DNA from 3 places in the Paeniglutamicibacter selenitireducens genome. Region 1 is predicted to be linked to each of the others. Evidence: riboswitches for the same ligand, from Rfam matches in the RefSeq annotation. Region 1 holds a riboswitch; each other region holds the start of a gene.
The links. Region 1 has a riboswitch for S-adenosylmethionine ahead of ACSYDW_RS10835 (bifunctional o-acetylhomoserine/o-acetylserine sulfhydrylase). Riboswitches for the same ligand answer to the same signal wherever they lie in the genome.
Positions count from the first base shown of each region.

Region 1 (9,434 bases):
CTTCGTCGTGCAGCAGGGGTCCTTCTACGCGGGCTTGTTCCTGCTCGCGGGTTCCTTCGTCGTGAAGTCGGCCGAGGAAGCCGTGGAAGTGATCCGCAAGGAACAGCGTCCCCGCACCGCCGGCGACCAGGAGTAGGGTGGTGGGGCTTTCCATGGATTCGCGTCACATGCTGCGGTTGGGCGTGGCAGCAGCTGTTGCCGGTGCCGTCCTGGCCCTGGTGGGGACTCCGGTGTTCCTGGGGGTCTCCGACATGCTGCCCGCGTACCCCGACATGGTGCTCGGTTTCGCCAAGGCACTGCAGCAGGCCTTGCTCATCGGCGGCATTTTCATGGCCCTCGGATCGATCATGGTGCGGCACTTCGAGGTCCTGAGGGAAGTAGCGGATCATTCTGGCGGCGGGAAGGCGTCGACCGAGGGATCGGACTAGTTGTTAACGAACCGCGGGGTTGTGGTGAACGGGAAGCCCGTTTCGCCACAACCCCGCGGTTGTCGTTGTCTCTTGTTGAAACCCTAGAGGGTGATCGAGCCCTTGGGGGTCTCGAAGGTCACCGAAAGGATTCCCGGCGTGCCGTTCGGGGCCTGCCAGTCGACCGTGACTTCGCCGACCGGCAGCTGCTCGGGCTGTCCGAGCCAGTCGGCGACGCGATCGCTGGAACCGGCGATGCTGATCGAGGAAATCTTGCCCACCGGCGTCAGTGCCTTCGACGGGTGAAGGCTCTCGGTTCCGTCATCCCAGCGCAGCAGGTAGGGGACCTGCGGGTCGGCAATCAAACCGTTGACGCCGATTTGGCGCCAGGTCAGTTCCTGTCCATCGGGGAACTTCCGGTTTCCCGGGACCGAGCTGCGGCCCAGGCGTTCCTCGACCGGTGCCAGGTCGTCGACCGCGACGCACCAGCCCATCCAGCCGCCGCCGAGTTCGGAGCGCGCACGAACGGCCTGGCCGAACGGTGCCTTGTCCGATGCGGGGTGGTTCAGTACCTCGACGACTTCGAGGTACTGGTCGTTCTGCAACGGGAAGATGACATTGCGGGTACCAAATCGTGGGTGAATACCGCCCTTTACAGATTCGAGTCCAAGGGCCGCGCCGATCCGAGCGGCAGTTGCCGCGAGGCCGTCGGGTCCACAAGCGTAAGTTACATGGTCCAACCTCATCATGAACCCATCATGGCACGATGTGATCTGGCTCTCGACTTAGGGTTGCCTAACTTGAGAATGGGCTGCGGTTTCAGGCGCGGAACGCGGATCGCGCGCCGATCCTGCCGCGTTGTCACATTTTGAGATGTTCTTGCGCGCCCGCGATTCAGTGGGCAAGACTGGACGACAAGGTCATGAGTTCCAGCAACAAGCCCCGGCTTGCTGGACGGCAACCCTCCACCGCGGTGGGGTGCCCCGGGTGAAGACCAGGCCCTGCGCCAGAAAGGCGCAGGACAAGCGCGGGCATGCCCCTACGTACTAACCGACGCCACAGGCGTCGGCTACGGGCATACCCCTTGAATCCTTGAAGGGGACAACAATGTCAAACGACTGGTCATTTGAAACTCGCCAGATCCACGTGGGCCAGGAACCTGACGCCGCCACCGGCGCACGGGCCCTGCCGATCTACCAGACCACCGCCTTCGTGTTCCCGACGGCTGAAAGCGCCGCAGCACGGTTCGCTCTCCAGGAGCTGGAACCGATCTACACGCGCATCGGCAATCCCACGCAGGATGCGGTCGAGCAGCGCATCGCCAGCCTCGAGGGCGGCGTGGGAGCCCTGCTGCTGGCCTCGGGCCAGGCCGCCACCACGTTCGCGATCCTGAACCTCGCCGAGGCCGGCGACCACATCGTGGCGAGCCCCAGCCTCTACGGCGGGACGCAGAACCTGTTCAAGCACACGCTGCGCAAGCTGGGCATCGAGGTCAGCTTCGTTGCGGATCCCGACGACCTGGACGGCTGGCGCGAAGCGATCAAGCCCAACACCAAGGCGCTGTTCGGCGAGGTTGTCTCCAACCCGCGCCAGGACGTTCTGGACATCGAAGCAATCTCTGCCATCGCCCACGAGGCCGGCGTCCCGCTGATCGTCGACAACACCCTGGCAACCCCGTACCTGGTGCGTCCCATCGAGTGGGGTGCGGACATCGTGGTGCACTCGGCCACCAAGTACCTCGGCGGCCACGGCACCGCGATCGCCGGCGTCATCGTGGATTCGGGGAACTTCGACTTCGCCGCCGACCCGGAGAAGTTCCCGGGCTTCAACACCCCGGACGAGTCCTACAACGGCCTGGTCTTCGGCCGCGACCTGGGCGTCAACGGCATCCTCGGCGCCAACCTCGCCTACATCCTCAAGGCTCGCGTCCAGTTGCTGCGCGACCTGGGTTCCGCGGTTTCCCCGTTCAACTCGTTCCTGATCGCCCAAGGGCTGGAGACGTTGTCGCTGCGCATCGAGCGCCACGTTTCCAACGCGGTCGAGGTCGCCACCTGGCTGGAGGCGCACCCGCAGGTGAAGTCGGTCAACTACGCGGGCATCGAATCCAGCAAGTGGTTCGAGCGGGGGCGCAAGTACGGCCCCCGGGGCATCGGCGCGATCGTCGCCTTCGAGATCTCCGGAGGCCTAGAGGCCGGCCAGGGCTTCGTCGATGCGCTGACGCTGCACTCCCACGTGGCAAACCTCGGCGACGTCCGCTCGCTGGTTGTCCATCCTGCGTCCACCACGCACGCCCAGCTCACCGAGGAAGAGCGGGTCGCCGCGGGTGTTTCCCCGGGCCTGGTGCGGTTGAGCGTGGGCATCGAGAACATTGCCGACATCATCGCCGACCTCCGGGCGGGCTTCGAGGCAGTTGCCTCGATCTCCGAGGTTGAACTGCAGGGCGCCACTCGTTGAGCCTGGAGACTGACGTGGCATTTTTCGACGCGGAAACCGCCCAGGCGTTGGACTACGCCCCGGACGGGATCCTGCGCCACCTTCACACCGGTGGATACACCTTCGAGACAGGCGGAGTGCTTCCGGAGGTCGTGCTGGGCTTTGAGACCTGGGGGACGCTTAACGAGGATGCGTCAAACGCCGTCTACATCGCCCATGCACTGACCGGGGATTCCCACGTCGCCCGCGGGCTCTCGACCGAGCCCGGATGGTGGGACGGTTTCGTGGGTCCGGGCAAGACCGTGGACACCGACCGCTATTTCGTGGTGTCGGCGAACATGGTCGGTGGGTGTTCCGGATCCACCGGGCCGGCCAGCCTGGACCCGGACGGCAAGCCGTGGGGTTCGCGTTTCCCCTTCACGACCATCAAGGACTCCGTGCGCCTTGAAGCGCGCCTGGCCGATGCCCTGGGTATCAAGGTCTGGCACGCGGTGCTCGGCGGTTCCATGGGCGGGGCCCGGGTCCTGGAATGGGCTGTCGAGTTCCCGGAGCGGGTCAGGAACTGCGTTGTGGTGGCCGCGACAGCGGAATCCTCCGCGGAGCAGATCGCCTTCGCCCAGGCCCAGAGCGCCGCGATTCGCCTGGATCCGGACTTTGCCGGTGGCGACTACTACGCCAACGACAATGTCCCCTCCGCGGGGCTCGGATTGGCCCGCAGGATCGCTCACATCACCTACCGTGCCGAACCCGAACTCGAGGTGCGGTTCGGCCGCGCCGCGCAGGACGGGGAGGCCCCCTTCGGGTCCCCGGACCTGAACAGGGGCCGCTACCAGGTGGAGAGCTACCTGGACCACCAAGCCGGCAAGCTGGTGCAGCGCTTCGACGCCAACAGCTACCTGGTGCTGACCGACGCCTTGATGAGCCACGACGTGGGGCGCGGGCACGGTTCCATCGAAGCTGCGTTGGCACGCCTGGGTTCGGTCAACTTCTTCGTTTCGGCGGTTGACTCGGATCGCCTGTACTGGCCCGAGCAGTCGGAACGGTTGGCGAAGTCCCTGCCGAACCCGGTTGAGGTCCGCTACATCACTTCGCCGATCGGGCACGATGGATTCCTGACGGACATAGAACAGCTTGGCGATGCCCTGCGGGACCGGATTTTCTCCTAGGAATCAGGTTCCGGCAGGGTAGCCGGGTCGTTGAAGGCGAATGGCTCATGTTGAAGAACATTTCTTCAACATGAGCCATTCGCCTTTTGCCATGGGGGAGCTATTCGCCCAGTGCCTTGAGCCTGGCCTGGGTGTATTCGTCACGCGTGATCAGGCCTCGTGCCAACAGATCGTCCAGTTCGCGCAGCTTCTCTTCGATGGTTTTCTTGGGTGCCAGCATTTCGGAATTGGCAGCCCGGACCGCGAGCTCGGTTTGAAGCGTGAACGGATCCAGCCCCGCGTTCTTGCTGGCCTTGTAGTTACGGACGTAAAGGAACGCCATGAAAACGCCTGCCGCAAGAATCAGGAGGGTGACGATCCCGAAGATCACGCCGAACGAATCGAAAACGAATCCGAGGCCCCCGGGAAGACCGTTCCCGTCCGTATCGACGAATCCGAAGTCCTCGGGCTCCGGGTTGCCCAGCTGTTCCAGGACCTCCGGGGGAACAGCGTCGCTCGTAATGGTGCTTGCCAGCTTCATGGGTGCAGTCCTGTCCCGGCCCGGGCCGAAGTGGGAAAGGTCGACGCCGCGACCTGAAGCAACCAGTCAAGCACAAATTGATGGCAGAGCCTTGGACGTCGCCCTTGTGTATTCAGCGTGCGGCGACCATGTATCGTCCCCCTGGCGATCAGTCGGTCGAGCCGGTGCCCAGGGAAGGCGCCGTGGTGGACTCGCTGAACGGGACGGCCAGGGGACGCTTGGGTGTAATCCCGTCTCCGGAGGACTGGTGGCGGATGCGGCGAAGGACCCAGGGGGCCAAATGCGTCCGGGCCCAGATCAGGTCCTCGCGGCGGGCCTCGCGCCAGTTCTTCGGTTCGGTTTCCCCGGGCGAAGCGTGCTCCAGCTCGTGGGAAACATTCAGCGCATCAAGTGCCATGGCCGCGATCGTTTGGTGCCCGAGCGGCGAGAAATGCAGCCGGTCGTCGGCCCACATATGCGGCTGGTGCAGTTCGCGCAGCGACCACATGTCGGCAACAACCGCATCGTATCGGGCCGCGATCGTACGGACGTTTTCGTTGTAGATCGCTACCTTTCCGCGGATGCCGCCCAGTACCGGGGTGTCGCGGATGTCAGGGCCGGTGAAAAGCAGGATGGTCGCACCGGATGTCGCAAGGATCCGCATCAGTGCATCGAGCTTGTCGGCGATGGCGTCCGGATCGCCGCCGGGTCGGATGACGTCGTTTCCACCGGCGCACAGGCTGACCAAATCGGGCTTGAGCTCAAGGGCGGGGCCCGCCTGCTCGTCGAAAATCTGGGTAATGAGGCGGCCCCGGATGGCGAGATTGGCATAGGCGAAGTCCTCGACGCCGACGCTGAGCTGCTCGGCCACGCGGTCCGCCCAACCTCGGTAGCCACCGGGACTGTGTGGATCGACATCGCCGATTCCTTCGGTGAAGGAATCGCCCAAGGCCACGTAGCGCCGCCATGGGTGGAGAAGCGAGTTGTCGGTTGGCGAATCAGTGCTGAGGGAATCGGCGAAGTTGTTCACTTAGATATTCTTACCAAAGAATATCTAAGTTACCTAAGCGTAGGTTAAATGGCGACACGCAAGCGCGCGCGGATTCTGGTTGACTGGATGAATGAGTGAAAACACCTGGAACCCCACTGTTATCTGGTCGCGTCCCGAGGCCGAGCGAGCCGGAACCCCGCTGCTGGTGCTGCTGCACGGATATCTGTCCAACGAGGAAGACCTGATGGGGTTGGCACCGATGCTGCCCGAGGAATTCACCATCGTCTCGGTGCGGGCCCCGCAGGCCCTGGGGCCCGGATTCACGTGGTTCCCGCTGATGCAGGACCTTGACTATTCATTCGATGCGGTCAAGAAGTCGGTCGGGGACCTGTGGGCCTGGCTGGAACCCATCGCCAAGCAGCACTCGTCCGTCAGCCTGCTCGGGTTCTCCATGGGCATGGCGGTCGCCACCTCCCTGCTGCGTCACCAGCCGCAGGAGATCTCCACGGTCATCGGTCTCTCCGGCTTCGCGGTACCCGGGGACGATTCCGGGTTCTTCAAGGACGAGGAACTGGTCGGCCTCAAGACCCCGGTGTTCTGGGGCCGTGACCAGGCGGATCCCGTCATCACGGCGGACAAGATCGAGTACACGCACGCATGGGCCACCGAGAACGTGCATGTCACCAAGGTGCTTTACGCAAACATGCTGCACTCCGTCAACGCGCAGGAAATGGCGCACGTCCACGAATTCCTGACCCATGTGGTGCTCAAGGGTGCCTCGGTCTGACTCTCTTGTGTCACTTGATTGACACAAGCTTCGACCTCCTGTTTGTATTGTTTTGTTGATACAAGCGGGAGGTCTTTGCTTTCCCGAGAAAAGGACAGCACATGATTAACCTGCTCCCCGTCGCGGCCTTTCTAGGTTTTGGTGTTGCGCTGCTATTGCTGGTCCGCAAGGGATCCTTGTCGCAACGACGTAGCGACCTTGGCGATCTGGCGAACCGTGGCAGTGCGCCGGACGTCGCAACGGCCCGGAGGATTCTTCGGATCATGCGAGCCCGAAACATCTCGGCGTTTGCGGCGGCGGTGGCCGGTGCCGTTGGTGCCTTCATCCTCCACGACACATTTCCCCAGGGATTCGGCCTTGCCATCGTCGTGGCTCCCGCGTTCATGTGGGTACTGGCCGCCGCAGTGTATGCGTTATGGCCCATCCCCAGCGAATTCCCAAACGCGGTGTCTGAACCGGAACCCCGGCTCAGTGCCGATCTGACTACGAGATCGGCAGGGATGTTCGGCCCTGCGTGGGGCATTGTTGCTCCGGCGGTCTTGCTTGTTGCAACGGCTGTCGGGGTTGTGGCGGCCGGGCGGGTTTCCGGTGCCGACGAGAACGGGCTTTTCCGGAACTTCCCGCACTCATCGATGAATGGGGCGGAACTGGACGAAAACATGGTGATCATCGGCACGGTTGCCACCGAGGGAGCGTCCGGGCCGTTCCCCGGCTGGTACTACGGGGTCCCCGTGATCGTGTTATTGGCCGTGGGGGCTGTGTTGACCCTGTGGGCGCTGAACTCGAATGCCCGCAGGCCACGCCTGCGAAGCGCGGGGCTCCGGGAACTTGACCTAGCCATTCGCACGCATCAGGGATACGTGCTCAGTACCGGGGCCAGCGCGATGCTGTGTTTTCAGGCATTGCCGTTGCTGCTCATGGCGTTGATCTCGGTTCGCAGCGCCGCCTCACGGACCATACTTGTGGTCGGCCAGGTCTTCGACGAAAGCTCCATGCCAGCCCGCGGGCTGGATCCGTTCCTTGGCGGCGTGGCAGTCGGACTGGCCGTTGTTGCGTTGTTGCTGCTGGTCATAGGCTTGGTGTTGCTCGCCAACCTGGTGGCGTGGATGAGTTCAACCATCAAGCCCCGGAAGCGCGGGGCCATCGAAAGTGCGACCGCATGATCACACTCGATCCGCTCCATCCCAGTGGCCCCGCCGAACAGATCAGGGCGCAATTGGCGGCGATGATCCAAAGCGGGGAGCTGCCGGCCGACGCGAAACTGCCGCCGGTGCGGCAGCTCGCAGGGGACCTTCGGGTCGCCGCCGGAACCGTGGCCAAGGCCTACAAGGAACTGGAAACCGCCGGCTTGGTGCGCACGGGCCGGGCCAACGGCACCCGGGTGAATCCCGGACAGACACTTGAAGCACCAGTACTTCAGGACGTGAGGAAAATGGTGCTCAAGGCAAAATCCGCGGGGCTGGGCCTGGACGAACTTCAACGACTTGTGGCGGCAGCCTGGAAACCCCAGGTGCCGCCACAGGGCGTGTTCGGAAGAGGGAACTAGGCCGTTTCGACCTGGATGGATTCGCCGTTGACGGACACGGTGTCGCCGTTGCGGATCTGGGCACCGCGGCGCGTCTCGATCTCTCCATTGACCTTCACCAAGCCGTCCTCGATGAGCTGCTTGGCGTGGATGCCGTCCTCGGCCAGGGACGCCAGCTTGAGCAGCTGACCCAAGCGGATTGATTCGTCGCGGATCTGGATGGGGAATACCTCGGGATTTGCCATGCATCAATCATCGCGCATCTTCCGCGTGCGATGTGCATGAAGCGAAGATGACGCCGCGCCATGTGGCGTAGCCGACAGAATGACCGGCTGCGCCAACGGTGGGAGTACGTTTCTCTAGGTAGCCCCCGGCAGCAAAGGAAGAAGAGTGGCACGTCAAGAACCCCGCCCGGCTGCCGGCGCCTTGGTCCTTGCGGGCTCCGCGGGCATGCTCATGCCGATCCAGGCGCTGATCACCTCAAGCGCTGCCGCCCCGCTGGGTGGGTACCTGCCCGCGGCGATCCTCAGCTCCGCTACCTCACTGCTGTGCATGATCGTCGCGAGCCTCTCCATTCCCGCAGCACGCCGCGGATGGCGCCGGGTCGGCACGGTGTGGCGAGAACGCCGAATCCCGCGCTACTTCGTTCTCGCCGGGCTCATCGGCGCCTACTACATGGTCGCGCAGGCCATGAGCGTGGGCAGCATCGGTCTCGCGCTCTTTGCCGTCGCGGTGGTCGGGGCACGCACGCTCTCGAGCATCCTCATCGACGTGATCGGGTTCAGCCCCGCCGGACGCCAACCCGTCACCCGGCAACGCATCGTCGGCGCCCTGCTCCTGGTCCTTGGTGCGTCTGTCGCCGCGTGGGGGACGGGGGCCCGTGCCGCCGAGGACCCGATGGCGCCGCTGGCGTTGGCAGTGGCGGTCGTTGCCGGGTTGCTGGTGAGTTTCCAGCAGTCGATGAACGGGCGGGCCGGGCAGGCCTACGGGTCGACGGCCACGGCGACAACCGTCAACTACCTTGCCTCAGCGATCGGGCTGCTGCTGGCCATGGCCGCCGTCGCACTGCTGGGCCTGGAACCCTTCGGCTTCGCCCGGGCTCCCGAGTGGTGGATGTACTTCGCCGGACCACTGGGCATCCTCTTCGTCGTCACCGGCGTGAGCCTGGTCCCGAAGCTGGGCTCCCTGTTGCTGGGCATCGGGTTGGTGACGGGGCAACTCGTGGGTTCGCTGCTGATGGACCTGCTGCTCGAGCCGGCGCGCGTGGGCGCCAGCGAAATCCTTGGAACACTGCTGACCCTCGTCGCGGTGTTCATTGCCTCATGGCGCCGTGGCGGGCGTCCACGTTGGAAAGCAGAAACCACCCCGTGAACGCATCCCCATCCATTGCCGTCCCGGGCACCGCGCGGCGCCTGGGCCCGGTCTACCTGATGGCCGCGATCCTTGCCGGCCTGCTCATGCCCCTCCAGAGCCGTGTCAACGGCGCGCTGGGTGCCCGGCTGGGCGACCCCGTCGCCGCCGCGCTTGTCAGCTTCACCACCGGGCTGGTCCTGCTGGTGCTGGTCTCGCTGGCGGTGCCCGGCGCGCGGGCCGGTGCGAAGCTGATCCCCGTTGCCCTGCGCGAGC
Region 1 covers NZ_JBPULF010000005.1:101,903-111,336, forward strand. Annotated here, with positions in the region: gene ACSYDW_RS10820 (hypothetical protein) at 1-136, shown strand, start outside; gene ACSYDW_RS10825 (hypothetical protein) at 153-428, shown strand; gene ACSYDW_RS10830 (VOC family protein) at 512-1,156, opposite strand; SAM riboswitch class IV at 1,326-1,441, shown strand; gene ACSYDW_RS10835 (bifunctional o-acetylhomoserine/o-acetylserine sulfhydrylase) at 1,515-2,861, shown strand; gene metX (homoserine O-acetyltransferase MetX) at 2,864-4,006, shown strand; gene ACSYDW_RS10845 (SHOCT domain-containing protein) at 4,107-4,526, opposite strand; gene ACSYDW_RS10850 (SGNH/GDSL hydrolase family protein) at 4,675-5,535, opposite strand; gene ACSYDW_RS10855 (alpha/beta hydrolase) at 5,627-6,283, shown strand; gene ACSYDW_RS10860 (hypothetical protein) at 6,385-7,446, shown strand; gene ACSYDW_RS10865 (GntR family transcriptional regulator) at 7,443-7,829, shown strand; gene ACSYDW_RS10870 (RNA-binding S4 domain-containing protein) at 7,826-8,053, opposite strand; gene ACSYDW_RS10875 (DMT family transporter) at 8,199-9,179, shown strand; gene ACSYDW_RS10880 (DMT family transporter) at 9,176-9,434, shown strand, end outside.

Region 2 (9,434 bases), on a different contig from region 1:
GCCGGACCCGACGCCGCGTGGCAGCATCCGCGCGGGGCCGCCGGGCCGTCCCTGCCACTCGTTGCGGGTCCACGGGTACTTGAGCACCGCGGCGCGCACCGCCGCGGTGAGGTTCAGCCCGCGCGGCGTGGCCTCGCAGCTGTCCAACGCCGTGAGGATGCGGAAGCTCTGCGCATTGCCCTCGAAGCCGTCGGGAAGCCCCAGCGTGCGGCGGGCCACGCGGTCCAGTTCCTGCTCGCCCAGGTGCCCGAACGGGGGGTGCCCCAGGTCGTGGGCGGCGGCCGCGGCCTGCACCACCACGGGGTCGCAGCCGCCGAGCCCCGCCACGGTCTTGCGCGTGTGCTCGTCCGCGTTGATCAGGCCGATGGCGATGGAGCGTGCCACTGCGGAGACCTTGAGCGAATGCGTGAGCCGGTTGTGCACCATGGTGCCGGCGCCCGCCTGCGGGATGACCTGCGTGACGGCCGAGAGCCGGGAGAAGTAGGGGGAGAACCTGATGCGTTCGATGTCGATGCGGAATTCGTCCTCGCCGGCGCGCATGGCCTCGGGGATGGAGCGGCCGCGTCCGCCGCCCTGGTGGGTCTTCTGCCTGGTATCCATGGTGCGACCCAGCCTAGTTCGGTGCCGGGGCCCGGCCGCGCACCTGCCGCGGAACGCGCCGGGGGTGTCGCGGGGCATCGCGGCGTGCCGGCGGGGGAACCGGTGCCGGCTCCCCGGCACCGGGAGGCGCGGGAAGCCGGTGCGGGGAGGCGGCACGCCCGACCGTCACACTGGCTTCACACTTGGCGGCGAAAGTAACGCAATGGCGTCGGATCGCCGCAAATCCGCGGGATTCACCGAACCACCAGCGTCACAAAGGCGTCGGGCGGTGCCGCGGAGCGGGGCGGAAAACGTCATGTGAAGCGTTTTTGCCCCGCGTGACGCGGTGCGCGCCAGGCGCCTTGCACGCCGGGCGGAACCTGGAACATGATGAATGCATCAACCATCAAGAGCGGCTGAGAGATCTGGCTCGTTGACGCCGCAGCAACCATCGGTTCGATGGATTCCCCCGTGCGGGGCGTCCGTCCTCGAGGGTGCTAAGGCCAGAAGCGATGGAGCCGCTTCACAACCCGCTCACCATCGCCGCGCACCTCCGTCCCGGAGGGTCGCGGCTATTGTGGCGTACCTGGGGCCTCCCTCGTTCTGACGAGGAGAAACACATGAGCATTGCACCGTCCGCGGCCCCGCCGTCACTGTCCTACGAGCTGTACCCGCCGGTGAACCGCGACGCGACCGAGGGCGTTTTCAACAGCATCGAGGCGCTGCAGGCCTCGAGCCCCGACTATGTGTCGGTCACCTACTCCGGCACCCATGCACGCCGCCGGGCCTCGCTGGAACTCATCGAACACCTCATCCAGAACACCAGGCTGCGCCCGCTGGCGCACCTGACCTGTGTGGGGGAGAGCCGCCAGTCCCTCGAGAACCTGATCCGCCACTTCATCTCGCTCGGGGTGCGCGGGGTCCTGGCCCTGCGCGGGGACCTGCCCACCGACCCCGACGGGTGGCGCGGGGAGTTCCCGTTCGCCCGCTACCTCATCGAGCTCATCCGCGAGGTCGAGTCCGAGCACTCGGCGGCGTTGGCCGGCGGCCGGCTGGGCGTGGGTGTGGCGGCCTACCCGATCCGGCACCCCGAGTCCCCGTCGTTCGAGCACGACGTGGAGGTGCTGCTGGCCAAGGAGCGCTCCGGGGCCAACTACGCGATCACCCAGGTGTACTTCCGCCCGGAGGAGTACACCCACCTTGTCGACGCGGCACGCCGCGCCGGGGTGTCCATCCCGATCATCCCGGGGGTCATCCCGCTGAACTCGCTGAAGCGGCTGAACCGGCTGGCAGCGATGACGGGCGTCGAACCGGACCCGGTGCTGGCACACGCGCTGGAAACCGCGGGCAGCGACGCCGAACGCCACCACCTCGGGGTCACCGCCGCCGTCACGCTGGCGCGGCGCGCGTTCGACGACGGGGCCCCCGGGGTCCACCTGTACACCTTCAACGACCACCGCGGGTCACTCGATGTCATCGAACGGCTCGAACTGCCCCGCACCCGCGCCCAGGTCGTCAATTCCTGGGCGGCCCGCGCCGCCGTCTAGGCGCGCCGGGCCCGCACCAATCCCCACCGACTCTTTCCCCCACGTTCAACACCCAAGGAGAAACACCATGACGAAGCCAACCTTCCCCGCAGCATCCATCCTCGGCTACCCGCGCATCGGCCCGAACCGCGAGCTCAAGAAGGCCCTCGAGTCCCACTGGGCCAAGCGCACCGACGAGGCGGCGCTGCACACCGCGGCCCGCGACCTGCAGCAGGCAAACCTGGCCACGCTGGCCGCCCTGGGCCTGGGTGCCGCCGACGCCTCGCTGCCCGGCGACTTCGCCTACTACGACCAGGTGCTCGATGCCACCGTCGCGCTCTCCGCGCTGCCCACCCGCTTCGCGGACCTTGCCGACGCCGACGGCGCCATCAGCACGGCCGCCTCGTTCGTGCTGGCCCGCGGCGACGAGTCCCGCGCCCCGCTGGAAATGACAAAGTGGTTCGACACCAACTACCACTACCTGGTCCCGGAGATCGGCCCCGCCACCCCGATCTCCGCCAACGCCACGCCGCTCCTCGAGTCCTTCACGGCGCACGCCGCCGCCGGAAAGACCATCCGCCCCACCCTCGTGGGCCCCATCACCTACCTGCTGCTGGCCAAGGCCGAGGACGGCGCACCGGGGGGCTTCGACCCGCTGACCCGCATCGACGAGGTCGTCGCCGCCTACGCCCGGATCCTGGGCGAGCTCGCCGCCGCGGGCGCCCCGTGGATCCAGCTCGACGAGCCGGCCCTCGTCACGGACCGCGGCGCCGAGCTGGCACTGCCCGGCGGCCTGGCCGAGTCCGTCTACGCCACACTGGCCGCCGCCACCGAACGCCCGGCCCTGCTGGTGACCTTCGGCTACGGCACCGCCGGAGACACCGCCCGCCCGGGCGCCACCCAGGGCCTGCTGGCCCGCGCCGGCGTCGAGGCGGTCCACGCGGACCTGGTCCGCGGCCTGGCCCCGCGGGCCGAGTTCCTCGGCGACCTGGCCGGATCCACCCTGGTGGCAGGCATCGTCGACTCGCGCAACATCTGGCGCAACAACCTCGCCGCCTCGCTTCAGGTGCTGACGGCCCTGCGCACCGAGGTCCAGGCCGCCAACGGCACCCTGGCCGTGGGCACCGCCACCTCCCTGCAGCACGTCCCGCACGACGTCGCCCTGGAAAACAACCTGCCGGCGCACCTGCCCGAGTGGCTCGCCTTCGCCAACCAGAAGGTCGCCGAGGTCATCACGCTGGCCAAGGGCCTGGCGGAGGGCGAGGCCGCCATCGCCGCGGAGCTCGCCGCGGCCGCCGAGGCCATCGAGCACCGTGCGTCCTTCGCCGGAACCACCGTTGCCGCGGTCCGCGAACGCCTTGCCGCACTGACCGACGCCGATTTCTCGCGCTCCGCCGCCGGCGTGCGCGAGGCCGCCCAGGAGGCCGCGCTGAACCTGCCGGTGCTGCCGACCACCACCATCGGTTCCTTCCCGCAGACCGGCGAGGTCCGCACCGCCCGCGCCGCGCACCGCAACGGCAGCATCGACGACGCCGCCTACGAGGGCTTCCTCAAGGCGGAGATCGCACGCGTCGTGGAACTGCAGGAACGCCTGGGCCTTGACGTGCTGGTGCACGGCGAACCCGAGCGCAACGACATGGTCCAGTACTTCGCCGAGAACTTCGACGGCTTCTCCGAGACCGCCAACGGCTGGGTCCAGTCCTACGGCTCGCGCGCCACCCGTCCCTCGATCCTCTGGGGCGACGTCTCCCGCCCGGCGGCCTTCACCGTCCCGTGGATCTCCTACGCGGCGTCGCTGACCAGCAAGCCGTTCAAGGGCATGCTCACCGGCCCGGTCACCATCCTGGCCTGGAGCTTCATCCGCGACGACCAGCCGCTGGCGGTGTCCGCCAACCAGGTGGCGCTGGCCCTGCGCGACGAGATCGCGGACCTGCAGGACGCCGGCATCTCCATCATCCAGGTCGACGAGCCGGCACTGCGCGAGCTGCTGCCGCTGCGCAAGGCCGACCAGGCGGACTACCTGAAGTGGTCCGTCGACTCCTTCCGCCTCTCCACCGCCGGCGCCGTGGATGCCACGCAGATCCACACGCACCTGTGCTACTCGGAGTTCGGCGAGATCATCGACGCGATCGACGCGCTCGACGCCGACGTCACCTCGATCGAGGCCGCCCGCTCCCGCATGGAGGTCACCGCGGACCTGACCGGGTTCGGCTACTCCCGCGGCATCGGCCCGGGCGTGTACGACATCCACTCCCCGCGCGTCCCGTCCACCGAGGAGGTCGCCGAGCTCATCGAGATCGCCCTGGCCTCGCTGCCGGCCAAGCAGCTGTGGATCAACCCGGACTGCGGCCTGAAGACCCGCGGCTACGCGGAAACCGAGGCGTCGCTGGCCAACCTGGTCCAGGCCACGCTCGCGGCCCGCGCCGCCATCGGCGCCACCGCCGGGGCCACCGCCTAGCGCGGATCCGCCCCGCACCACCGCCGCGGGCCCGGCCCAGGGGTCCCAGCCCCGACCGGGCCCGCGGCGGCACGGGGGAGGACGCGCGCCCGGCATCGGCCCGCACCCCGGTGCCGCCCGCGCCCGTCCCTCCCCGAACCCTTCCCAGCACCACGCCCCGAAAGGCACGATCATGGCGACCAACACCTGGCAGAACGCCACCACCGAAATCCACACCGGATACAGCCCCGCCGGCCCGCACCGGCCCATGACCGTGCCGATCTACAACTCCGCAGCCTTCGAGTTCACCGACTACGCCACCGCCGCCGAGCTGTTCCGGCTGAAGAAGGCCGGCTTCACCTACTCGCGCACCGGCAACCCCACGGTCTCCGTGCTGGAGGCGCGTGCCGCGGCGCTGGAGGGCGGCATCGGTGCGCTGGCCACCGCCACCGGACAGTCGGCCGTCGCCGTGGCACTGCTGGCCCTGTTGCAGGGCCCCAACCACCTGGTGGCCTCCAACAAGCTCTACGGCGGCACCGTCGACCTGCTCACCGACACCTTCGCGGACTTCGGGATCACCGTCACCTTCGTCGACCCGGAGGACCCGGCGAACTGGGCGGCGGCCATCACCGCGAAGACCCGCGGCTTCCTGCTGGAATCCGTCTCCAACCCGCTGATCACCCTGGTGGACCTGCGCGCCATCGCGGACACCGCCCACGCCGCGGGCATCCCGTTGGTCGTGGACAACACCCTGGCCACCCCGGCGGCGTACCGCCCCATCGAGTTCGGCGCGGACATCGTGGTGCACTCGGCCACCAAGGCGCTGGCCGGCCACGGCTCGGTGCTCGGCGGGCTGGTCATCGACGCCGGCACCTTCGACTTCTCCGACGCGACCCGCTGGCCGCAGATCGCCGCGCCCAAGGCCCGCTACTACGGGGACTCGCTGCTGGAGCGCTACGGGGCCAACGCGTACCTGATGCTGGCCCGCTCCAAGTTCCTGCACGACCTGGGGCCCACGCTCGCCCCGGCCTCCGCCTCCGCGATCCTCACCGGCATCGAGACGCTCTCGCTGCGCGTGGCCAAGGCCCAGTCCAACGTGCTGGAGCTGGTGGCGGCCCTGGAGTCGCACCCGGCCGTGGCGCGGGTCCACCACCCCTCGCTGGCCACCCACCGGGACCACGGGCTGGCGCTCCGGGACTTCCCGGCCGGCACCGGCTGCGTGTTCTCCTTCGACCTGCACGACGCCTCCGCCGTGGCGCGGGTCGTCGACTCCGTGAAGCTCTTTGCGCTGGCCGCCAACATCGGCGACGCCCGCTCGCTGATCGTGCACCCCGCGGCCATGACGCACTGCCGGCTCTCCGACGCCCAGCTCGACGCCGCCGGGATCTCCGCCGGGACCCTGCGCGTCTCGGTGGGCCTGGAGGACCCGGCCGACCTGGTCGCCGATCTGACCGCCGCGCTGGATGCGCTGACCCAAGAAACCACACCACCGACCCGCGAATCCGTCGGCGTCTAGGAAGGAACGACCATGAGCAACCCCGCAGCACCAGCCCACTCCCGTGACACGCACTCCTTCAACACGCTGGCCATCCACGCAGGCCAGGCACCGGACCCGCTGACCGGGGCGGTGATCCCGCCGATCTACCAAACCAGCACTTTCGTGCAGGACGGCATCAACGTGCTGCGCAACGGCCACGAGTATTCCCGCGGCTCCAACCCGACCCGCGGCGGGTTCGAAACCCAGCTCACTGCCCTGGAGGCCGGGCATGCGGGCTTCGCCTTCGCCTCCGGGATCGCCGCCGAGGACGCGCTGCTGCGCGCGGTGCTGGAGCCCGGGGACCACATCGTGCTGGGTGCCGACGGCTACGGCGGCACCAACCGGCTCATCAACCGCCTGCACGGCAAGTGGGGGATCACCAACACCCCGGTGGACATCACCGACCTCGCTGCGGTGGCCGCCGCGGTGCAGCCCGGGAAGACCGCGCTGCTCTGGGTGGAAACCCCGTCCAACCCGCTGCTGGGCATCGCCGACGTGGCAGGCTGGGCGCGGATCGCCCGCGAGGCAGGCGCGCTGCTGGTCGTGGACAACACCTTCGCCACCCCGTTCCTGCAGCAGCCGATCACCCTCGGCGCGGACGTCGTGGTGCATTCGACAACCAAGTACATCGGCGGGCACTCGGACGTGCTCGGCGGTGCGGTGGTCGTGGCGGAGCGGATCTTCCGCGGCCAGCCGCTGTCCGAGGCCGTCGGGTTCCAGCAGTTCGCCGGGGGAGCGGTGGCCGGCCCGCAGGACTGTTTCCTGGCGGCCCGCGGGCTCAAGACCCTGGGGCTGCGCATGGAGCGCCACTGCTCCAACGCGGCGGCGATCGCCCAATGGCTGACCGGCCGCGAGGAAGTGTCGGCGGTGCTCTACCCCGGGCTCGCATCGCACCCGGGGCACGAGCTGGCCAAGGCGCAGTCCCGCGGCTTCGGCGGCATCGTCTCGCTGCGGTTCGTCGGCGGCGAGGCGGCGGCCCGCGCGTTCGCCGAATCGACCGAGCTCTTCGCTCTCTCGGTCTCCCTGGGCGGTGTCGAATCGCTGGTCTGCTACTCCTCGGAGATGACGCACGCATCCGTGATCGGCACCCCGCTGGCGGTGCCCAAGGACCTGGTCCGGCTCAGCGTCGGCATCGAACAGGTCGAGGACCTGCTGGCCGACCTTGAGTTGGGGCTGGCCGCGGCACGCCGCGCCTCCCTGGTGGCAGCCACGGCCTGAGCGGGGTTTCCCGGCGGAAACACCGGGACAAGGGGTTTGCGTTGGCCGGGCATGGGGGTCTGAGGGGGCCGAATCCCGGCCAACGCATTCAACGTTGCAGGGCCGTCGGAACACTCCGGCGGCCCTGTGCCGTGCCGCCGCCGGTTCCTGCCTCTCGCGCGGGACATGGGCGATGATGGAGGCATGGACTTCGAATTGCGCACCATTGCCGGCTGCCCGAACAGCGCCCCGGCCGGCGAGCTGTACCTGCGCGCGCTGGAGGCGGAGGGGATGGACCCTGGGAAGCTGCGGATCCGGGAACTCTCCACCAAGGAGGAAGCCCGCGAACTGGGGTTCCACGGGTCCCCGACGTTCGTGGCCGGGGGCGCCGACCTGTTTGGTTCCGCGGCCGAGCCCGCACTCAGCTGCAGGGTCTACCCGACCCCGGAGGGGCTGGCCGGGCTGCCGTCGCCCGGGGTATTGCGCGCGGCGCTACGCGCGGCGCTGCGCCTGCCCGCAGGATCCGCCTGAACGGCCGGGACAACGCGAAGGCGGCGTGTGCCGGTGGAGGACCACCGGCACACGCCGCCTTCGTTCACGCCCGGGAAAGGGCTCACCCGAACCGCCTAGCGGGTGCTGGCCAGGTCGTTGGGGTAGCGGATCCCCAGCTGGTGGCGGATGCCGTCGAAAATCGCCATGGTGCTGACCGAGTGTTCCCACGGCATGGTGGGGGACTCGTTAAGGCCCTGCTGGATGCAGCGCGTGGCTTCGCGGAACTGGTAGGTGTAGTTGTTGCCGACCGGCTCGAAGACCTCGGTGCGGCTGAGCCCCTTGGCCGGGTGGATGAACAGCTTGGTGGGGTTGTGCAGCGGTGCGTTGGTGCCGAGCCAGCCGTTGCTGCAGGCCACCCGTGCCTCGCGCGGGGGAGTGGCGGTCAGCGTCGTCATCAGCTGCGCGTGGCGCACGCCCGGGTAGCCGAGCGTGATGGCGTTCTGGATGTCCACGCCGTCCTCGTTGAGGTCGGCGCTGGCCTGGACCGAGGTCGGGAAGCCCATGGCTCCGATGGCCCAGGTGAGCGGGTAGATGGACATGTCCAGCAGGGCCCCGCCGCCGTCGGCCGGGTTGAAGAGGCGCCAGGCCGGGTCGTACTCGGCCTTGAAGCCGAGGTCGGCCTGGACCCAGGACACCTCGCCGAGCTCGCCCGATTCGAGGATCTCCAGGGCACGCGCAAACACCGGGGTGAAGCGCGACCAGACGGCCTCCATCAGGAAGAGGTCGCGTGCTCCGGCCTCGGCGACGAGCGCACGTGCCTCGTGGGCGTTGATGGTCAGCGATTTCTCGCAGACCACGTGCTTCCCGGCCTTCAGCGCGGCCATGGCGATCTCGAAGTGCTGGCCGTGCGGGGTGCCGATGTAGACGGCCTCGACCTCGGGCTCGTCGAACATCGCCTGGTAGGACCCGAAGGCCCACTCGATGTCGTGTTCCTCGGCGAAGATGCGTGCACGTTCCTCGCTGCGCGAGGACACGGCGATGACGTTTGCGTCCCCGAGGGACTGCAGGTCCCTGATCACGTGGGAGACGATCTTGCCGGTGGAAACCACACCCCAGTTCAGGGTGCGGCCCGTGGCATGCACCGGTGAAGGTGCTGAAGGGTGTGCAGTGGGTGGTGCCTGGATGTAACCGGCCATCGCTGTGAACTCCCCTTTGTGGGTCTCTACCGTGGCGCGTTGGCGTCACGGTGCTTGGCTGCCAGCACCAAATAGTGGGCAGCGTTTTCCTTCAGGCCCTCGACTTCTTCATCGGTCAGTTCGCGCCTGACCTTGGCCGGTACCCCGGCAACCAGCGAGCGCGGGGGGACGATCGTTCCCTCGAGCACCAGGGCGCCCGCCGCGACCAAGGAGTTCTCCCCGATGACGGACCCGTTCATGATGGTTGCGCTCATGCCGATCAGGCAGTCGTTTCCCACGGTGGCCCCGTGGACGACGGCCGAGTGGCCCACCGAAACTCGGTCCCCGATGGTGCAGGGGACTCCGGTGTCTGCATGCAGCACCACGTTGTCCTGCAGGTTCGTGCCCGTCCCGACCTTGATCGCGGCCGAATCGCCGCGTGCCGAAACGCCGTAGAAGGCACTGGCCTGCGCCCCCAAGGTGACCTCGCC
Region 2 covers NZ_JBPULF010000004.1:189,540-198,973, reverse strand. Annotated here, with positions in the region: gene ACSYDW_RS09840 (deoxyguanosinetriphosphate triphosphohydrolase family protein) at 1-600, opposite strand, end outside; SAM riboswitch class I at 980-1,098, shown strand; gene ACSYDW_RS09835 (methylenetetrahydrofolate reductase) at 1,200-2,126, shown strand; gene metE (5-methyltetrahydropteroyltriglutamate--homocysteine S-methyltransferase) at 2,194-4,563, shown strand; gene ACSYDW_RS09825 (O-acetylhomoserine aminocarboxypropyltransferase/cysteine synthase family protein) at 4,736-6,058, shown strand; gene ACSYDW_RS09820 (cystathionine gamma-synthase) at 6,071-7,297, shown strand; gene ACSYDW_RS09815 (hypothetical protein) at 7,481-7,807, shown strand; gene ACSYDW_RS09810 (Gfo/Idh/MocA family protein) at 7,903-8,964, opposite strand; gene ACSYDW_RS09805 (gamma carbonic anhydrase family protein) at 8,991-9,434, opposite strand, start outside.
Region 2: linked by a shared signal. The riboswitch ahead of ACSYDW_RS09835 (methylenetetrahydrofolate reductase) and the one ahead of ACSYDW_RS10835 (bifunctional o-acetylhomoserine/o-acetylserine sulfhydrylase) in region 1 are both predicted to bind S-adenosylmethionine.

Region 3 (9,434 bases), on a different contig from region 1:
GTTTCGCCTCCTCTTCGGTGCTTCCGACGACGAACGACAGCCCGGCGAACACCTTGACGTCCCCCACCGCGCGTCCCGCGGCGGCCTCCAGCTCGCGGATCTTGCCCACCTGCTTGGCAACGTACTCGGGATGCGGCGCAAACAGGAAGGTCGCCTCGGCGTGCTCGGCGGCGAACTGGCGTCCGCGTGCGGAGGAACCGGCCTGGAAGAGGAACGGCGTGCGCTGCGGGCTCGGCAGCGCCAGGTGCGGCCCTTCGATGGAGTACCGGTTGCCTTGGTGGTGGATCTTGTGGACCTTGGCCGGATCCGTGTAGATTCCCGAGGCCTTGTCTGCCAACAAGGCATCGTCGTCCCACGATCCCTCCCACAGCTTGTAGGTCGCCTCAACGTACTCGTCGGCCCAGTCGTATCGGTCATCGTGGGCGGTCAGCCCGGCGGCACCGAAATTCCTGTGCGAGTTCTCCAGCACGCTGGTGACGATGTTCCAGGCCACCCGGCCGTTGGAAATATGGTCAAGGGTGGAGAGCTGGCGCGCGAACTGGAACGGCTGCGCCTGCACCACGGAGCTGGTCATGGCCAGCCCGATGTCCCTGGTGGTGGCGGCCAGGGCCGAGAGCAGCACCATCGGGTCGTGGGAAGGGACCTGCATGCCCTTGCGGACCATGGAGGCCCAGCCGCCTTCGTGGTCGCCGTAGAGACCCACGACGTCGGCGAAGAAGAGGTTGTCGAACTTCGCGTCCTCGAGCTGGCGGGCGAGGTCGATCCAGAGCTGCAGCTCGTTGAAGCGGTGCTGCTGCGCCTCGGGGTGGCGCCACTGGCCGCCGAGGATGTGGCTCGAGGTGTTCATCAGGAAGGCGCTGAGCAGCAGGCGCGGGCGCGCGTCGAAGGTACCCAATCTACTTCTTCTCCGTCCGTGCATCGGTGGCCTCGCCGATCGAGTGAAGGCCCGTGGGGATCGTGCCGTTGATGTAGTAGTCGCCCACGGACCGTGCCTTGAAGACCACCGGGTTGTGGGTGGCCACGGTGCGGGCGTTGCGCCAGTGGCGGTCCAGCGACTTGCCGCGGGAAACGGAGGAGGCGCCCGTGACGTCGAAGAGCTCGCTCGTGGCATCGAGCACCAGTTTCGGCACCGCCACGTGGGCCTGCTGCACGGCCAGTTCGGCGCGGACGAAGGCGGCCGCCGGATCGAGCCCGAGCGAGGGGTCGACGGCGGCGTCGAGGTCGCGCGCGGCGGCGGTGACGATCGAGTCCGCGGCGTACACCGCTGCGGCGATCCGTCCGACCTGCTCCTGGATGAGCGGGTCGTTGCGGAACAGTTCCCCCGACCCGGTGTTGAAGGTCCGGGTGCGGTTGCGCACCAGGGTGGCGGCGTCCGCCAAGGCCGAGCGCCCGATGCCGGCCAGGACGCTGAGCAGGGCCAGCTGGAAGAAGGCGGGCTCAAGCGTGGAGGAGACCTTGCGCTGGATGATGTCCCCGTGCGGGACCACGACGTCCTCGAAGACCGCGGTCCCTGTGCCGGTCAGCGGCTGGCCGAACCCGTCCCAGTCGTCGATGATCCGCACGCGCTCGTCGTCTGCCCTCACAATCGCGTACTGGCGGCCCTCCACGCCCTCGGTGCTGGCCATGACGACGACCCAGTCCGCGAAGATCGAACCGGTGGTGTAGTACTTTTCGCCGTTGAGCAGCCACTGGCCCGCTTCCTGGCGCAGCTTGGTGTTGGTCGTCCCCAGCGCGTTCCCGCCCTTCTCCGTTGCGGCGTTGCCGAAGATCTCCCCGGCGAGTACGCGCGGGAACCAGCGGAGCTGGAATTCCTCGGGCTGCAGGGCGATGGTCTCGACGAAGGAGAAGTGCGAGCGCAGCAGGTGCCCGACGTTGGAGTCGGCCGCCGAAAGCTCCATGACCAGGCGGAAGAGGTGCTCGTGGCTGACCGGGTCGCCTCCGTGCGCCGCGGGGACGCGCAGGGTGGTGAAGCCGGATTCCTTGAGCCAGGCGACGGGCTCGAAGGGAAGGACGTGGTTGTTTTCGCGTTCGACGGCGCCCTGGGCGATCCGTTCGAAGACCGGGGCAAACCGGGCCGACAGTTCCGCGTAGCGCGATTCTGCGGTGCGTTCGCGCAATGGTGTGGTGCTCAATGTTCTTCCTTTGCTGCTGCTGGTGTCCGGGACTGTGTGGGTGGTGGTTCTCAGGTGTGCGCCAGTTCCCTGAGCAGGTGCCCGGGGTTCGACTCCAGGAGGAGGCGCGTGTATTCGCTCTGCGGGTTGCCGAAGACGCGGGCGGTGTCGCCGACCTCGACCAGGCGGCCGCGGCGCATGACGCCCACGTCGTGGGAGATACGCTCGACCACGTGCAGGTCGTGCGAGATGAAAAGGTAGGACAGCCCTTGGTTGGCCTGCAGCTCTGCCAGCAGGTCGATGATCTGTGCCTGGGTCAGCACGTCCAATGCGGAAAGCGCCTCGTCCAGGACGAGGGTCTTGGCACCGAGCGCCAGGGCCCTGGCAATGGCCACGCGCTGGCGCTGACCGCCCGATAGTTCCCTGGCGCCGAGACCCGCCATCCGCGCCGGGAGGTTGACCGATTCCAGGAGCTCGGCCACCCGGGCGCCGCGCTCCGCCTTGGAACCGTACCCGTAGTTGTTCAGCGGCTCCGAGATGATCCGCTCGACCGAATGCCTTGGGTCAAGTGCCGAGTCCGGGTTCTGGTAAACCATTTGCAGACCGCGCCAAAGATCCCGCTTGCCGGCACCGCGCAGGCCCGTGACGTCGCGGCCGTGGATCTTCACGGTTCCCGCGCTGGGGTCAAGCAAGCGCATGACCATGCGCGCGGTAGTGGACTTGCCGGACCCGGACTCGCCCACCAGGGCGAAGGTGGTTCCCGGCCGCACGGAGAACGAGACCCCGTCCACCGCGGCATGTTCGCTGCTGCCGTGGCCGAAGGTCTTGCGCAGGCCCGACACCTCGATGGCGGGGACTGCGCCGGCATCGCCGCCGGCTTCCGGAACCGGTGCCGCGTGCGCGCCGGGCGAGGCCTCCGCCAGCAGCAGGCTGGTGTATTCGTGTTCCGGCGCCGTGAGGATCTCGCGCACCGGCCGGTCCTCACGGATCCGTCCCTGCTGCATGACGACGATCCTGTCGGCAATGTCGGTGGCCACTGCCAGGTCGTGGGTCACAAAGATCACCGCGGTGCCGTGTTCGCGCGCCAGGGACGTGAACACCTCGAGCACCGTCTGCTGGACTGTCACGTCAAGGGCCGAGGTCGGCTCGTCGGCGATCAGCAGCTCCGGGTTCTGGGCGAAGGCGATGGCGATCAGCACGCGCTGCTTCAGTCCGCCGGAGAGTTCGTGCGGGTACTGGCCGAGCCGCTGCTCGGGCCTGTCGATGCCCACCATGCCGAGCAGGCGGACGGATTCGGCGCGCAACTCCGCCCGGGAGCGTTTGCGGCCCTGCGGGTGCAGCCTGAACACCTCGGCCACCTGCGATCCGATGGTCTTCACCGGGTCCAGCGAGGCCCCCGGGTCCTGCGGGATCATGCCGATGCGTCGGCCGCGGATGCTTTCCAGCTGCTTCGGCGAAAGCTCCAACAGGTTCTCTCCGGCCAGGGCAATGCTGCCCGCGGTGACTGTCGCGGTTTCCGGGAGCAGGCCGATGACCGCCTTGGAGAGCGTCGACTTCCCGGAGCCCGATTCCCCGACCAGGGCGACGATCTCGCCGGCCCTGAGGCGGAGGTTCAGGCGGTCCCCGGCGGCGACGGCGTGTGCGCCGGTGCCGTAGTGGACGCTGAGGTCACGGATGTCCAGCAAGGTGGCAGCTGGTTCTGCGGTGCTCATGGTGCCGCCTTTCTAGAATCGGAAGATCTTGTGCAGCTGGCGGCCCAGGCCGGCCAGCAGGAGGACCACCACCACGATGACAAGGCCCGGCAAGGTGGTCAGCCACCACGCCGAGGCCAGGTACTGGCGGCCCTCGGCGATCAGCAGGCCCCATTCCGGGGTGGGCGGCGGGGCGCCGAAGCCGAGGAAGCCGAGCCCCGAGATCGCCAGGATGGCGGCACCGAGGTCGACGGCCAGCAGCGCCAGCACCGGTCCGCACGCGTTGGGCAGGATGTGCCGGAACACGACCGACCAGTAGGTGCCGCCGTTCATGAACGCGGCCTCGACGTAGTCGAGGCTGCGGACCCGCAGCACCTCGGTGCGGACAACACGCGCGAAGGAGGCGATGGAGGCGATGCCCACGCCGATGCCCAGGGACACGGGGCCCGGCTCGAAGGCCGTGACGATGATCAGGGACACCAGGAACCCCGGGACAGCCAGCAGCACGTCGACAAGGCGCATGGTGAGCACGTCGGCGGCGCGTCCGGCCGTCGCGGCAAGCAGTCCCAGTCCCGTGCCCGCGACAAGGCCGATCAGGACCGCCAGCCCCGCGGTCAGCAGCGTCTGGCTGGTTCCGTGGACCACCCGGGCAAAGACGTCCCGACCCAGGTGGTCGGTGCCGAACCAGTGCGCGGCGCCCGGGGCCTGCAGCTTGTCTGCAGGCACGCCGGTGATGGGGTCGAACCCGCTGAACAGGGCGGGGAACAATGCCCATCCGAGGACCACGACCAGCGGTGCCACGGTCAGCCAGAATCCCGCGGAACGCAGCGCGCCGCGCTTCCCGGCCGGCGCGGATGCCGCTTCGGGCCCCCGCGGCGCCGGCTCGGGTGCGGGTGTCCCGGCGGATGCTCCGGGCAGCGATTCGTCGATGGCGAGGCTCATGCTCGTCGCTCCTTTCGGGGTTAGGCCGCGAGGGCGCGTGGCGCCCCGTGGATTCCGGACTTGAGGATCCGCGGATCCAGCAGCGGGTGGAGCAGGTCAACGATCAGGTTCACGACGACGAACGCCGTGGCCGTGAGCAGCACGAGTCCCTGCACGAGCGCCACGTCCTGCGCTGTCACGGCCTGCAGGACCACCTGGCCCAGGCCGGAGCGGGCGAAGACCGTTTCGGTGATCACGGATCCGGCCAGCAGGGTGCCCACCGTGATGCCGCTGATGGCCATCGCCGGGGCCGCTGCGTTCTTCAGGGCGTGCCGGAAGAAGATCCACGACCGCGAGGCCCCCTTGGCCCGCAACACGTCGACGAACGGCTGCGCGTAGACGTTGTCCGTGCTCTTGAGCAGCACCTGGGCGATCGGCGCGGACACGTGGACCGCCAGGACCAGCACCGGAACGGCCAGGGAGGCGAACGACCCGTCCGGGAACAGTGACATCACGCCCAGCCGGATCGAGAGCAGCTGCAACAGGACCAACCCGAGCCAGAAGACCGGCACCGCCGCGAACAACGGGGGAAGGTTGACCAGCAGCCGCCTGGACCACGCCCGGCGGGCCAGCGTGGCGGAGGCGACCAGGAGAACGGCAAGGGCCGCCGCAGCCACGAAGGCGCTGGAGGCCAGCGCCAGGGTCGACCCGGCCACGGCCCCGATCCGCTCGGCCACCGGCTGGCCCGAGGCCAGCGAATAGCCGAAGTCGCCGCGGAACAGGCCGGCCAGCTGGCTCAGGTACTGCACGGCCAGCGGCTGGTCGTACCCGTACTGCGCCTTCATGGCGGCAATGGTTTCCGGCGTGGCCGCAGAGTCCGCGGACAGGAAGATCGTCACCGGGTCGTTGGGCAGCAGCTGCACGGCCAGGAAGACCAGCGTGTAGGCGAGCCAGATGACCAACAGTGCCTGTCCCAGTCGGCGGGCGATATATGCGGCCATGGTGCGCTACTTCCCGGACTTCCAGGCGCCCTGGAAGATCGGTGCGGTCCCGGAGGTGAATTCGACGTGCGCCGCGGAGTTGCCGCCGTAGACCTGCACCTCGTCCCAGAGCACCAGCGACAGCGCCTTCTCGGTGACCAGCTGGCGCTGTTCCTCGGCGATGAGTTCCAGGTGTTCCTTCTCGCTGGTTGCCGCGCGTTCCTTGGCGAAGAGCTCGTTGAGTTCCGGGTCGGCGTTGAGCGTCTGGGTGTTGTTTGCCGGGCCGAAGACCGGTCCCAGTCCCCCGTAGGCGAACTGGCGGGTGCCGAAGAACTCGATGTTCGGGTCGATCATCGCGGTGGCCAGGAAGGTGTTGTCGGCGGCGCGGTTGACGAGCTTGACGCCGAGTTCGCGCCACTGCTGCTCAATCAGCTCGAATGCCGGCTTGATGACGACGGAGTTGTTGGAGCTGGTGATGGTGACCTCGAGCTTCTGCCCGTCCTTCTCGCGGATGCCGTCGGCACCGGCCTTCCATCCGGCTTCCTCCAAGAGCGTCTTGGACTTTTCCGGGTTGTAGGCCAGGTCGGCCGAGAGGTCGATGAAGCCCGGGGCGGCGTGGTTCAACACCGAATCGGCGATCACGTAGCTGTCGGAAAGGACAGTGTCCTTGATGCTTTGGCGGTCGATGCCAACCTGCAGCGCCTGGCGCACCTTGGGGTCGGCGAGCTTGCCGCTGGCGATGCGGACCGCCGCCATGTTGGTGGTCAGGTCGACACCCTGGGCGGGCAGCACCAGGTCGCCGCTTGCCTGCAGGGCCTGCTCGTCAACGGGCTGCAGGCCGCGCACGAGGTCGACCTGGCCGGTCTGCACGGCGCCGGCACGGTGGGCGACCTCCGGCAGGTACTTCACGACGAGCTTGTCCAGGTAGGCGGCGCCCTGGTTGGCCGCGGTCTCCGGGGCCCACTTGTAGTCGGCGCGCTTGGCGAAGGTGACTTCCTCGTCGGTCTTCTCGGATTCGAAGACGAACGGGCCGGATCCGACGATCGAGGCGATCGCGGACTGCCCGGCGTTGTCGAGCTTGAGGGTGGCCGTGGACACCAGGCCGGAGGTCACGGACGAGGTGGCGCGCAGGAAGTTCGCGTCGGGGGCCTTCAGCGTGACCTTCACCTGGTTCTTTCCAATGACCTCTGCGGACTTGTAGGCGGAGAAGTCGACGTTTGGAGCAATCTGCGCACCCTTGATGCCCAGCCCCAGGGCGTCGAGGTTCACCTTCACGGCCTCGGCGTCGAGGGCGCTTCCGTCCGAGAACGTCACGCCGTCGCGGATGGTGAAGGTGAACTCGGTCTGCTTGTCGTTGGCCTTGAAGTCGGAGGCGATCCAGCCGACGATCTTGCCCGTCTTCGCATCGAAGTAGGTCAGCCGGTCCAGCACGCTGTTCAGGATGTTGGACTTCTCGTAGAAGCGGGCTGCCTGCGTCTGCCAGTTGTTGATCGGGGTGACTTCGGCGTAGACGAAGGTTCCACCCTGGACGGGGCCGGCTGCCGCGGTGTCCTGGGACGTTGCGGCACCGGGAGCCGGGGTTCCCGAACCGCAGGCGCTCAGGGCCAGGGTTGCGGCGCCCAGGACGGTGAACAGCTTCGTGGCCAGGGCGGCCGAGCGGCGCAGGCGGGCCGGCGGGGTGGTGTTTCGCATCGTGTTGTCCTCTCGGTAGACCCGAGGAATGCCGGGACACGGCGCAGTGCACACCGGGCCGTGGTTAAACGGGGAGTGTGTGGACCGCGCAGAGTTTGGCTATCTCCATCGGTCCTGGCGGTAGCACCGGCCCCCGTGTGGAGGTGGTTGCTGCGGCGTCAACGAGCCAGGTCTCTCAGCCGCTCTGGATGGTGTGCCCGTCGCGGAATATGTCGCGTTCGGACAATTCAAGTCTGCTGCAGGATCTTCGATGAAACCAAGGCGCAAGGCCCCGCCGTGAAACAAATGGACGCAATGGGCCGCCTTTGGGCACGCATTCACGACACAATCCGTCACAAGTCCGATTGTGTCGACCGCTCTCGCGGGCGGCTTGCGTCATGGCTGCGTCATGGGGAAAATGCGCGCCCCGGCAGTCCGGCGGGCGTAGTCCGTGGCATGATCGCTTCATGGTAGCCACAGGTTCTCAACGCACCAGGCACCGCCGGTTCCGGCTGCTGTCCATGGCAGCCGGCGGCGCCGCCGGAGTCCTGCTCACGGGGCTCCTGGGCCAGTGGGCCTATGCGCCGGCCGTGGGCTGGACCGCGGCAGCGCTCGTGTACAACCTCTCCGTGTGGCTGTACATCGCGCCGATGGATGCCGCGAGGACAGCGCACCACGCGCAGGCCGAGGACCCCGGTCACCGCACCTCGGACCTGCTGATCCTGTTGGCGGCGCTGGGTTCGCTGGCAGCGGTGGTGCTGGTCATGGCCGGCGGCAGGGACGCCGCCGACAGCGCCAAGTTCCTGCTCGCATTGCTCGCCATGGCCTGCACCGCAATGTCCTGGCTGCTGGTGCACACGCTCTTCACGCTGCGCTACGCGGAGATCTACTACGAGGGGGACCCGGGAGGGATCTCGTTCAACCAGGAACAGCCGCCGCAGTACACGGACATCGCCTACATGGCCTTCAGCGTCGGGATGACCTACCAGGTGGCGGACACCAACATCACCAGCCGCCGGATGCGCTCGGCGGTGTTGCGGCACAGCCTGCTGTCCTTCGTATTCGGTACCGGGATCCTGGCAACAACCATCAACTTGGTGGTCACGCTGGTGGCCTGAACCGGGTCCGGGCGGGGAGCCCAGGCGCGCCGCCCGGACCCGGTTTGCCGTGCGCCGCTACCTGGATTCGGCGTTCGCGAAGCGGTAGTTCGCGGCGCGGTGCGTGTCCCGGACGCGGTCGCCCCTGCCGAAGAGCTTGTTGCGCAGTGTGCCGCCGGCGTACTCGGTCGGGTAGGCGCCGCGGGCCTGCAGCTCGGGGACGATGTATTCCACGATGTCCTCGAAGGTGCCCGGGGTGATCGCGTAGGCCAGGTTGAAGCCGTCGACGTCGGTCTCCTCCACCCATTCGATGAGCTGGTCCGCGACCTCGGACGGGGAGCCGACGGTGATCGGGCCGAAACCGCCGACCCCGACCCACTCGGCGAGCTGGCGGATGGTCCACGGGTTGCCCTCGTCGCCGCTGGCCTTCTGGAACGTCGCCACGGACGACTGGATCGCGTTGGACTTCACGTTGTCGCCGATGACGTCGTCCGGGGCGTAGGTGGAGAGGTCGATGCCCATCCAGCCCGAGATCAGCGCGAGCGCCCCGTCGATGTCCGCGTAGGACTTGTAGTCCTCGAACTTGGCCTGCGCCGCGGCGCTGTCCGGGCCGGTGATGATGGTCTGCATGGTGTAGATGCGCACGTCGTAGCGGTCGCGGCCTGCGGCCTCGACCTCGTCGCGGATCCTGGACACCGTGGCCTTGAGCAGTTCCTTGGTCGGGGCGGTGACGAACACTGCCTCGGCGTTCTCGGAGGCGAACTTCAGGCCGCGTGGGGAGGCTCCGGCCTGGAAGATCACGGGGGTGCGCTGCGGGCTGGGCTCGGTGATGGCGATGCCCGGGACCTTGAAGTACTTGCCCTCGTGGTTGATCTCGTGGACCTTGGACGGGTCGGTGAACACGCCGCGCGCGGCGTCGCGGACCACCGCGTCTTCCTCCCACGAGCCCTCAAGCAGCTTGTA
Region 3 covers NZ_JBPULF010000001.1:17,954-27,387, reverse strand. Annotated here, with positions in the region: gene ACSYDW_RS00120 (NtaA/DmoA family FMN-dependent monooxygenase) at 1-895, opposite strand, end outside; gene ACSYDW_RS00115 (acyl-CoA dehydrogenase family protein) at 897-2,132, opposite strand; gene ACSYDW_RS00110 (dipeptide ABC transporter ATP-binding protein) at 2,183-3,823, opposite strand; gene ACSYDW_RS00105 (ABC transporter permease) at 3,836-4,744, opposite strand; gene ACSYDW_RS00100 (ABC transporter permease) at 4,765-5,724, opposite strand; gene ACSYDW_RS00095 (ABC transporter substrate-binding protein) at 5,731-7,395, opposite strand; SAM riboswitch class I at 7,498-7,590, opposite strand; gene ACSYDW_RS00090 (DUF1345 domain-containing protein) at 7,842-8,492, shown strand; gene ACSYDW_RS00085 (LLM class flavin-dependent oxidoreductase) at 8,550-9,434, opposite strand, start outside.
Region 3: linked by a shared signal. The riboswitch ahead of ACSYDW_RS00095 (ABC transporter substrate-binding protein) and the one ahead of ACSYDW_RS10835 (bifunctional o-acetylhomoserine/o-acetylserine sulfhydrylase) in region 1 are both predicted to bind S-adenosylmethionine.